One region of the Bradyrhizobium sp. CCGB20 genome, then DNA from elsewhere that is predicted to be linked to it. Evidence: predicted binding sites of a transcription regulator. Region 1 holds the regulator's gene; each other region holds the start of a gene.

Region 1 (3,274 bases):
AGGCCGCCGCCGAATTCCAGCCGCATGCGCGTGCGGTCGGGCACCCAGAGTTCAACGACGCGAATGAAGGTCTTCATCGAACGTGTCCGCCGTCTCAAGCCGCACCAAGCATCGGCCATTTGGCTGCGGAACGGACGTTCAAAATTCAGGCAGGACAGCGCAAACTTCGTGCGGTGGGGAGGCGGAGCGGCTTGGTCCGTCCAATGGAGCTTCGCGGAATGCAAGCGATACCATCTCGCCGGCCTCGGCCGGCGATGGCAATTTCAATCCTGGCCCGACCCGCCGGCCGGGATGGCTGTGTCAGCCGATCGGCAGGCGGGTGATGGTCGGCCGGCTTTCGGCGGTGATCTGCGGCTTGTGCTCACGCTCGCCGACCGGCTGGGTCACCGGCAGTTGCAGCACTGTCGCGCGCTGGCCTTCGACAAGCTGCGTCACCAACACGTATTTGCCGTCGGGGAATTCGATCGCATCATGATGGCGATCGGGAATGTGCGGATCGATCTTGCCGAACTTGCCGACGCGCGAGTTCACGGTCCGCGTCCAGATCCAGCGATTGTCGTAGCGGACGTTGTCGGCGAAGGCGAGCTCCGTTCCCGGCAGCAGGCAGACCGCGACGGTCGGATCGGCCGCGGAGGCAAAACCGCGCGTCGAGGTGCCGCGGAAGGTTGTCGTGACGACCGTCTCGCCGACTTCAGCAGGACGCGACGCGACGGCATGCAGGCTGTAGTCACACATCGGGTGCTCCTCTTGCAGGGATAGCGACCCGCGTCTCTTCTCGAGGCGCAGGCCTCTATCAGAGTGGAAGCATGTTAGCGTCTGCCCGCTTGTAGGCAAATCTGCGGCTCGCCGCCGCAGGCCGCGATCACATTATCTTTTCCGGCTCCATGAGGAACAAAGCCTGCTCCCGCGCATTCCGGACGTGTGTGTCAGCGCCCTGCCGGCGCCGACCAGCCGGAATACGGCCAGTCCGGCCGCGACGATTGCGCGACGGCGTTGGGGGCATTCCGGACTTGCTTACCCGCAGCGGCGTCCTTGCGGACATGGTGTTGCGATTGCGCGGCGAAGGCCTGCGACGCTGATGCTGCGATCAGCGCCGCGGCGACTGTGCCCAGAATGATCTTGCGCATGACTTCTCCTCGAACCCAGAGGGCGCGAAGCAATGCTGCTTCGTGCGACGTGCCGAGGATGTAGCGCCGGAGGAGGGGCCGGATAATCTGCGCGAAACCAGAAAGACTATCCAGCGGAAGCGGACAATCGTCCGCTCCAATGCCGGATCGGCGATGCCGATCGAAAAGTGCGCGAGAGGCGCCAAATCACCGATAGCAGGACGTCCGGTCTCAGTACTTCCGGTACAGCCCGATCAGCTTACCCTGGATCTTCACCCGGTTGGGCGGCAGGATGCGGACCTCATAGGCTGCATTGGCGGGCTCGAGCGCGATCGAGGCGCCGCGGCGGCGGAAGCGCTTCAGGGTTGCTTCCTCGTCGTCGATCAGCGCCACCACGATGTCGCCGGTATCGGCGCTCTCGTTGCGCTGGATCAGCGCCATGTCGCCGTCGAGAATGCCGGCCTCGACCATCGAATCGCCGCGCACTTCGAGCGCGTAATGCTCGCCCGAGCCGAGCATGTCGGGCGGTACGCTGATGGTGTGGCTGCGGGTCTGCAGGGCCTCGATCGGCGTGCCGGCCGCGATGCGGCCCATCACGGGCACCGCAACGGGGCGCTCGCCGTCGTCCGCCGGCGGGCTGGACGTCGTGCGCACCTTGCCCAGATTGCCTTCGATGACGCTCGGCGTGAAGCCGCGGCGGCTGCCGGCGGCGGCCTGAAGCTCGGGCAGCTTGATCACCTCGATGGCGCGGGCGCGGTTGGGCAGGCGCCGGATGAAGCCGCGCTCCTCGAGCGCGGTGATCAGGCGGTGGATACCCGACTTCGAGCGCAGGTCGAGCGCGTCCTTCATCTCGTCGAAGGAGGGCGGCACGCCGCTTTCCTTCAGTCGCTCGCTGATGAACCGCAGGAGCTCGTATTGTTTGCGCGTTAACATCTCGACCAAAATCCCCCGGTTGATGTCGTTCGATTCCGAGACGCTGAATTCAGCGATAAGTCGCTGCATGCTCGAAACAAATCATGAACGGACACTATATGTTCGATACATGTTCCGCAACTGCTTAATTTACCGTGAACGCCACAAACTTCGCGGAACGCACGCGAACGAAGCGCTCAGACGGGCAGCCGCAGCACCTCGCAAGGCGTGCCGGCTTCGGCCTTCGGCGCGAACGGCGGGCGCACGAGAAGTGCCTGTGCCGCAGCGAGATTCGCAAGCAGCGAGGAATCCTGATGGTTGACGGGAACGGCCGTGAGCGTGCCGTCGTCGCGCAGCTCCAGGCGCGCGCGCAGATAATCCTCGCGCTGGTCGTTGGCGCCGACGTCGCGGCCGAGCACCGCGCGTTCGCGGCGATGATGAATCGCCGAACGGCCCGCGAGCGCGCGAATCAGCGGCACCATGAACAGGAATCCGCAAACGTAGGATGACACGGGATTGCCGGGCAGGCCGATCACACGCATCGCGCCGAGCCGCCCGTTCATCATCGGTTTGCCCGGCCGCATCGCGATCTTCCAGAACGCCATCGAGATGCCTTCGTCCCGCAGCGCCTGCTGGACCAGATCGTGGTCGCCGACCGAGGCGCCGCCGGTCGTGATCAGGATGTCGGCGCCGCTCGCGCGCGCGCGGCGGATGCCGGCCGTGGTGGCCGCCAGCGTGTCGGCGGCGATACCGAGGTCGGTGGTGTCGGCGCCCTCGCTGCGGGCGAGCGCGTGCAGGGCATAGCCGTTGGAATAGACGATCTGGCCGTGGCCGGGCGTCGTGCCGGGCATCACCAGCTCGTCACCGGTGGCGAGGATCGCGACCTTCGGGCGGCGGCGGACGGGCAGTCGAGGGTGATTCATCCCGGCAGCGAGTGCCAGATCGCGCTCGGTCAGCCGGGTGCCCTCGCGCAGCAGCACGTCGCCCTCGCGAAAATCGACGCCAGCGGGGCGGATGTGCCGCCCGGTAACGGCCGCTTCCGTGATCGTGATGCGCTTGCCATCCGCAACCGTGTCCTCCTGAATCACGACCGCGTCCGCGCCATCGGGAACGACGCCGCCGGTGAAGATCCGCACCGCTTCGCCGGCGCCCACCGTTCCCGCAAACGGCCGGCCCGCCGCGACCTCGCCGATCACGGTGAGCGCGGCATCGATCTTCGCCGCATCGGCCGCCCGCACTGCATAGCCGTCCATTGC
Region 2 (3,274 bases), 3.7 Mb from region 1:
CTCCAGTCGATCCGCGCCTCGGCCTTGTCGATCTTGGCGGCATAGGTGACGCCGTCCTCGCTCTGCTTTTTGAGCTGGAGCCCGCCGCGCCCGAGCGCCGCCATGGCGCGTACCATCAGATCGGCGCCGAGCCGGGAGAGCCGGTCGTGCAGATCGATCGCGGTCATGTTGTCGGTGATCGGAAGGCGCTCGGCCATCGCGACGTCGCCGGTGTCGAGGCCGACGTCCATCTTCATCACCATGACGCCGCTCTCGGCGTCGCCCGCCATGATCGCGCGGTTGATGGGGGCGGCACCGCGCCAGCGCGGCAAGAGCGAAGCATGCAGATTGTAGCAGCCGAGCTTTGGCGCATCGAGAATGGCCTGTGGCAGGATCATGCCGTAGGCGACGACGACGGCAGCATCGGCGTCGAAGGCGCTGAACTCATCGAGCGCTTCCGCGGTCTTCAACGTCTTCGGCGTCAGCACGGGCACGCCGAGCTTTCGCGCCGCTTCCTCGACCGGGGTCGGCTGCAATTGCAGGCCGCGCCGCCCGCCGGGCTTCGGCGCGCGGGTGTAGACCGCCGCGATCTCGTGGCCGTGCGAGACCAGCTCGAGCAGCGTCGGCACGGAGAAATCGGGCGTGCCCATGAAGATCAGGCGGAGGGGCATTGGAAAAAACCTGCGAAGGACGCAATTCCAGTAACAGTCATTCCGGGGCGGCTCGAAGAGCCGAACTACGGTGCGCAATTGCGCACCTGAGAATCTCGAGATTCCGGGTTCGATGCTGCGTATCGCCCCGGAATGACGGGAACCTCACTCCGCGCGCTTGGCGGCTTTCTCGAACTTCTTCATCACGCGGTCGCGCTTGAGCTTCGACAGATAGTCGACGAACAGGACGCCGTTGAGATGGTCGATCTCGTGCTGGATGCAGGTGGCGTAGAGGCCTTCGGCGTCCTCCTCGTGCACCTTGCCGTCGAGATCGGTGAAGCGCACGCGCACCTTCGCAGGCCGCTCGACCTCCTCGTAATATTCGGGGATCGACAGGCAGCCTTCCTCGTAGATCGACAGATCCTCGGAGGATGCGATGATCTCGGGGTTGATGAAGACGCGCGGCTCCGGATTGGTCTCTCCGTTCTCGTCGCGCTTGGCGAGGTCCATGGTGATCAGCCGCAGCGGCTGCGCGATCTGGATCGCCGCGAGCCCGATACCGGGCGCGTCGTACATGGTCTCGAACATGTCGTCGGCAAGCTTGCGGATCTCCGGCGTGACCTTCTCGATCGGCTTGGAGACCAGACGCAGCTGCTTGTCGGGCAGGATGATGATTTCTCGTAGGGCCATGGCGGCGATTTAAGCCGCGCGCCGGATGCGGTCAATGCGGCCAGGAACTCCGTTAACGATCCGCTAACCATAAAACTTCAGGTTTCGTTAACCATAAAAATTAGGGGGCTGTTAACCGCCCACGTTCCCTCTTCGTTCGCTTGGGTGCGCGAATCGGCTAGAAGGGCGCCATGAACGAGATCATTTTCATGCTGGGCGACTGGCCGGTGCGAGTCATCGATGCGCTGATCGGCTTCGGCGCCCTCGTCCTCATCCTGCTGGTGGTGATTGCCGTCGTGATCGGGCGATCCGGGCGGCGCGGCGCGGAACTCGCGATGGCGCACGCGATCCGGGCCGACGAGCTCGAGGAACGCCTCAGCCAGGTGCTGCACGCCCAGAGCGAGGCCTCGGGCCGGGTGGATGCCATGACCCAGGCGCTGGCCGGCCGCCAGGCCGAGATGGCGCGGGCGGTCAACGAGCGGCTGGATTCGGTGACCCATCGTGTCGGCCAGTCGATGGAACACTCGACCCGCAACACCATGGAGAGCCTGCGCGCGCTGCACGAGCGGCTCGGCATCATCGACAGCGCGCACAAGAACCTGACCGATCTCACCACGCAGGTGACGACCCTGCGCGACGTGCTCGCCAACAAGCAGTCGCGCGGCGCCTTCGGCCAGGCGCGGATGGAGGCGATCGTCCAGGACGGCCTGCCAAAAGGCTCCTACGAGTTCCAGTTCACGCTCTCGACGGGCAAGCGGCCGGATTGCGTGGTGTTCCTGCCCGACCAGCGACCGCTCTGCATCGACGCAAAATTTCCACTGGAGGCGATGACCGCGCTGCACGATGCGCGCACCGACGAGGAGCGGCGCATCGCCACGCAGCGGCTGCGCGGCGACGTGATGAAGCATGTCAGCGACATCGCCGAAAAATACCTCGTCACCGGCGAGACCCAGGAGATGGCGCTGATGTTCGTGCCGTCGGAATCGGTCTACGCCGAAATCCATGACGGATTCGACGACGTGATCCAGAAGGCCTACCGCGCCCGCGTCGTGCTGGTGTCGCCTTCGCTGCTGATGCTCGCGATCCAGGTGATGCAGCAGATCATGAAGGACGCGCGCATGCGCGATGCCGCCGACCAGATCCAGACCGAGGTGATCAAGCTCGGCGACGATCTCGGCCGCCTGCGCGACCGCGTGGTCAAATTGCAGAAGCACTTTGCCGACGCGAACGAGGACGTCCGCCAGATCCTGATCTCCGCCGACAAGATCGAGAAGCGCGCGGGCCGAATCGAGGAGCTCGATTTCAGCAAGACCGAAGCGCCGGATGGCCCGCATCTGGTGGCGACCGGTGCGCCGGAGCTGTTTCCAAGGAAGCTCCAGGCTGGGGAGTAGGATTTAAGGCACACTGTCATGCCCCGCGAAGGCAGGGCATCCAGTACGCCGCGGCGATCGTTGTTGAGTCGAGGTGCTGGTGATTACTGGATCGTCCGCCTTCGCGGACGATGACACTGAAAGTGTCGAAGCCATTCCCGCCTCACCGGCTACCGCGAGTCTTTTCCCCCAGAATCTGCTAACACCTCCCCATGACCGCACCCGACGCGACATCCCCCGCCGCGACCTCCGCCCCTGCGACCTCCTGGCGCGACGGCCTGGCCGTTTACCTGCAACCGCGGGTGCTGATCGTGCTGTTCCTCGGCTTCTCGTCCGGGCTGCCGCTGGCGCTGTCGGGCTCGACGCTGCTGGTGTGGATGCGCGAGGCGGGCGTCGATCTGAAAACCATCGGGCTTTTTGCGCTGGTCGGCACGCCCTACACGCTGAAATTCTTGTGGGCGCCGCTGGTGGACGCGCTGCATGTGCCGCTGTTCACCCGCGCGTTCGGGCGGCGGCGCGGCTGGCTGCTGTTCTCGCAATTGCTGCTGATCATTGCGATCCTGCTGCTGGCGATGACCGACCCCGCTCGCTCGCCTTTCTATGTTG
Region 3 (3,274 bases), 1.0 Mb from region 1:
GCTCTTCGCGGTCCTTCTTGCGAAACTCGTTCTCCTTCCGCTCGAACTTCACCATCTCCTCCTGCGCCGCCTCGAGGAGGTGATTGCGCCTGACGGCTTCGTTGTGCGTGTCTTCCGTCATGATCCAGATCCCCGTCGTTGCGGTCTCATCCGGGAGAAAGCCGGACACCGCAGAAAGGTTCGGTGCCGCAGGATTGCGGAATTATGACGGCGCTCAGCCAATGCGTCTTTGATGCGCGTCATCTTCAGTCGAAGGCTGACCCGTGGCGGCGATTGAATGCTTGCGAAACCATTTTGGCCGGCTCGCCTGGATGAGAAGCATTGCCCCAAAATACACGTTTAAGTAAGCTTGAACGGTGAGAGGCGCACATGACCGAGCAGAAGGAAGTCGAACACAGCTGCCCCGAATGTGACGGGACGGGTCAGGACACCGGCATGAAACCCATTCGCCTTGGTGAAAAGATCGAGTTTCGTCCCTGCACGAAATGCGGTGGATCGGGCAAAATCAAAAAGGCCGCCAGCTAAGGCGGCCTTGCGTCTTACCTTGGATCGCTTGTTTGCTAGTGGCAGGGCTTGCCCCGCATCTGGGCGTACCTGCTGTGGCAGCCGTCGTGCAATTGAGACTTCTTCGTAATCTTTGCGCCGGCTTTCAGTGTGCCCGATGACGTCGCGGCATTCGAGATCTGGGCGTGCGCCGACATCGATCCGGCGAAGACGGACAGCGCGAGAACGATCCTGAGAATTGACTTCATGATGCCTCCTGAGGTTGTTCGATCAGTACGCTATGTAGCGCTACAAATATTAGCGTTACAAATTGTAGCTTTGAAATTCAAGGTCTCCTTCGGAAGCGGAAGAAGACCCGGCGCCCTCTCGGTGGAGGCTGGAAGATTTCATTTCGAAGATTTTGAAACCTGGGAGGGGCCGCTGTCGCAAAGCAGCGGCCCTTTGCTTGGGATCCGCAGAGGGGCATGAGGGCGCTCAGGGCTGGCCGTCGCCAGGGCGGCCATTCCCGCCGGGGATAGAGGCCGCCGACTGAGGCTGGGTGGTCGTCCAAATCCAAATTCGGACAACCCGGGGGCCGGTGCTGGCCTGATTGGGGCGCCCCGACAATCGATTTAGGACACTGCGTTTTCACATAGGATAACGCGCAGGGCCTCAATCTATGCTTGCATGGGATTTCTTGGCACTCTTGCCAGCCCCGGAGTGCCGGGCAGAAAGCAAAAACGCCGCCCGCTTAAATAATCGCGGGCGGCGGCTTTCCAGCCCCGGGTGGGTTAGCAAAACCCGGTACTGATTAGTCTGCACAAGTTGTGCCAAGGTTTTATGTCGCGTTAAGGGACACCCGCGGACGGGAACTGGGCACCCAAATACCGACAGCCTGTGGTTTCAAATCGTTTTGCCGAGGCAGCCAACTGGGGCGGCCTTACTCCTGTCCTTCTTTGGGAAAGGGCTCTTGTTTGGGAAAGGGCTCTCGGGTTTTGCGGCCCAGGAAGGTGCTGGGCGGTGGCAGTTTTGCAATCGCCCGCTCCAGCTCGGTCGCGATGGCCCGGTAGCGCGTGAGCAGCCTCGCGAACAGGTCGCGCCTGATTTCACTTGTCGCGGAATCATGAAGCCGCTCGCATTCGGCGATCTGCTCGCGAAGCATCGCCAGATGCGCAAGCATTTCCTTCATGAGGCGCGCTCCCCTTTGGGAACCATCTTATCGCTAAAGCAAATCAGGGCAGCTTGAAACTGAACTTAGGACACAAGGGGTCGCATACGGACAGCACCAAAATCTGCAAAAGAACATATTGCGAACAGAGAACAGATGGGGTACATTGCTTTTATCGACGAGCCGCCTCGCCAATCGTTTGTCCCTCACGCGAATCCTCGCCATAAGGAGCACGACCCAATGTCCGCCACTGCCCTGCGTATCGTCGAAGGATCTTCCATGGACAAGAGTAAAGCCCTGGCCGCCGCGCTCTCCCAGATCGAGCGCCAGTTCGGCAAGGGATCGGTGATGAAGCTCGGCAAGAGCGACCGCTCCATGGACATCGAGGCGGTCTCCTCCGGCTCGCTCGGGCTCGATATCGCGCTCGGCATCGGCGGCCTGCCCAAGGGGCGTATCGTCGAGATCTACGGGCCCGAGTCTTCGGGCAAGACCACCTTGGCGCTGCATACGGTGGCGGAAGCCCAGAAGAAGGGCGGCATCTGCGCCTTCATCGACGCCGAGCACGCGCTCGACCCGGTCTATGCCCGCAAGCTCGGCGTCAACATCGACGAGCTCCTGATTTCGCAGCCGGACACCGGCGAGCAGGCACTGGAGATCTGCGACACGCTGGTGCGCTCGGGCGCGGTCGACGTGATGGTGATCGACTCGGTCGCGGCGCTGGTGCCGAAGGCCGAGCTCGAAGGCGAGATGGGCGATGCACTGCCGGGCCTGCAGGCCCGTCTGATGAGCCAGGCTCTGCGCAAGCTGACGGCCTCCATCAACAAGTCCAACACGATGGTGATCTTCATCAACCAGATCCGCATGAAGATCGGTGTGATGTACGGCTCGCCGGAAACCACGACCGGCGGCAACGCGCTGAAATTCTACGCCTCCGTCCGCCTCGACATCCGTCGCATCGGCGCGATCAAGGAGCGCGACGAAGTCGTCGGCAACACCACGCGCGTCAAGGTGGTGAAGAACAAGCTGGCGCCGCCCTTCAAGCAGGTCGAATTCGACATCATGTACGGCGAGGGCGTCTCCAAGATGGGCGAGATCCTCGATCTCGGCGTCAAGGCCGGCATCGTCGAGAAGTCCGGCGCCTGGTTCTCCTATGACAGCCAGCGCCTCGGCCAGGGCCGCGAGAACTCGAAAGCGTTCTTGAAGGCCAACCCCGACATCACCGCCAAGATCGAGACCTCGATCCGCCAGAACTCCGGCCTGATCGCCGAGCAGATTTTGGCCGGCACCCCCGAGCGCGACGCCGACGGCGAGGAGCCCGCGGAGGAGTAAGCCGTAACGCGAAAAATTTTCGCGAGGAGCGGGCGCTGAGGACGTTGAGTTGCCGACGTCGTCAGTGCCCGTTTCGTTTTGGAGTAGGGCGCCGGGGCAATGAAACGTGTGATCCTGACCAGCTCGTCCGGCGTTGGTCTCATCCACGCGAACCGTGCCGACATGGTCGTCCCGCTGATCTTTCGGTTCGTTTCGGGAATGTTACCCACCTCGCATCACCTCGATGCCTACCTCGAAGGGGGCTCCTTCAGAGGCGATCCGGCGGTGATGTGGTTCGATCTTGTCGGCCGGTCT

Evidence for each region. Region 1 encodes LexA, which represses DNA repair genes until DNA is damaged. Its sites were predicted from a motif close to TGTTCNNNNTGTGTTCNG; they were not measured.
Region 2: the regulator LexA is predicted to act here: its motif matches at 1,442-1,459, upstream of NLM15_RS41710 (DNA recombination protein RmuC).
Region 3: the regulator LexA is predicted to act here: its motif matches at 1,782-1,799, upstream of recA (recombinase RecA).

The regions. Positions count from the first base shown of each region.
Region 1 covers NZ_JANADN010000001.1:5,155,491-5,158,764, reverse strand. The annotation lists gene NLM15_RS23845 (GAF domain-containing protein) at 1-77, opposite strand, end outside; gene NLM15_RS23840 (hypothetical protein) at 301-735, opposite strand; gene NLM15_RS23835 (hypothetical protein) at 927-1,127, opposite strand; gene lexA (transcriptional repressor LexA) at 1,338-2,039, opposite strand; gene glp (gephyrin-like molybdotransferase Glp) at 2,216-3,274, opposite strand, start outside.
Region 2 covers NZ_JANADN010000001.1:8,843,464-8,846,737, forward strand. The annotation lists gene fmt (methionyl-tRNA formyltransferase) at 1-650, opposite strand, end outside; gene def (peptide deformylase) at 795-1,319, opposite strand; gene NLM15_RS41710 (DNA recombination protein RmuC) at 1,490-2,689, shown strand; gene NLM15_RS41715 (MFS transporter) at 2,881-3,274, shown strand, end outside.
Region 3 covers NZ_JANADN010000001.1:6,200,197-6,203,470, reverse strand. The annotation lists gene NLM15_RS29125 (hypothetical protein) at 1-121, opposite strand, end outside; gene NLM15_RS29120 (hypothetical protein) at 370-525, shown strand; gene NLM15_RS29115 (hypothetical protein) at 561-752, opposite strand; gene NLM15_RS29110 (hypothetical protein) at 1,424-1,672, opposite strand; gene recA (recombinase RecA) at 1,892-2,980, shown strand; gene NLM15_RS29100 (hypothetical protein) at 3,080-3,274, shown strand, end outside.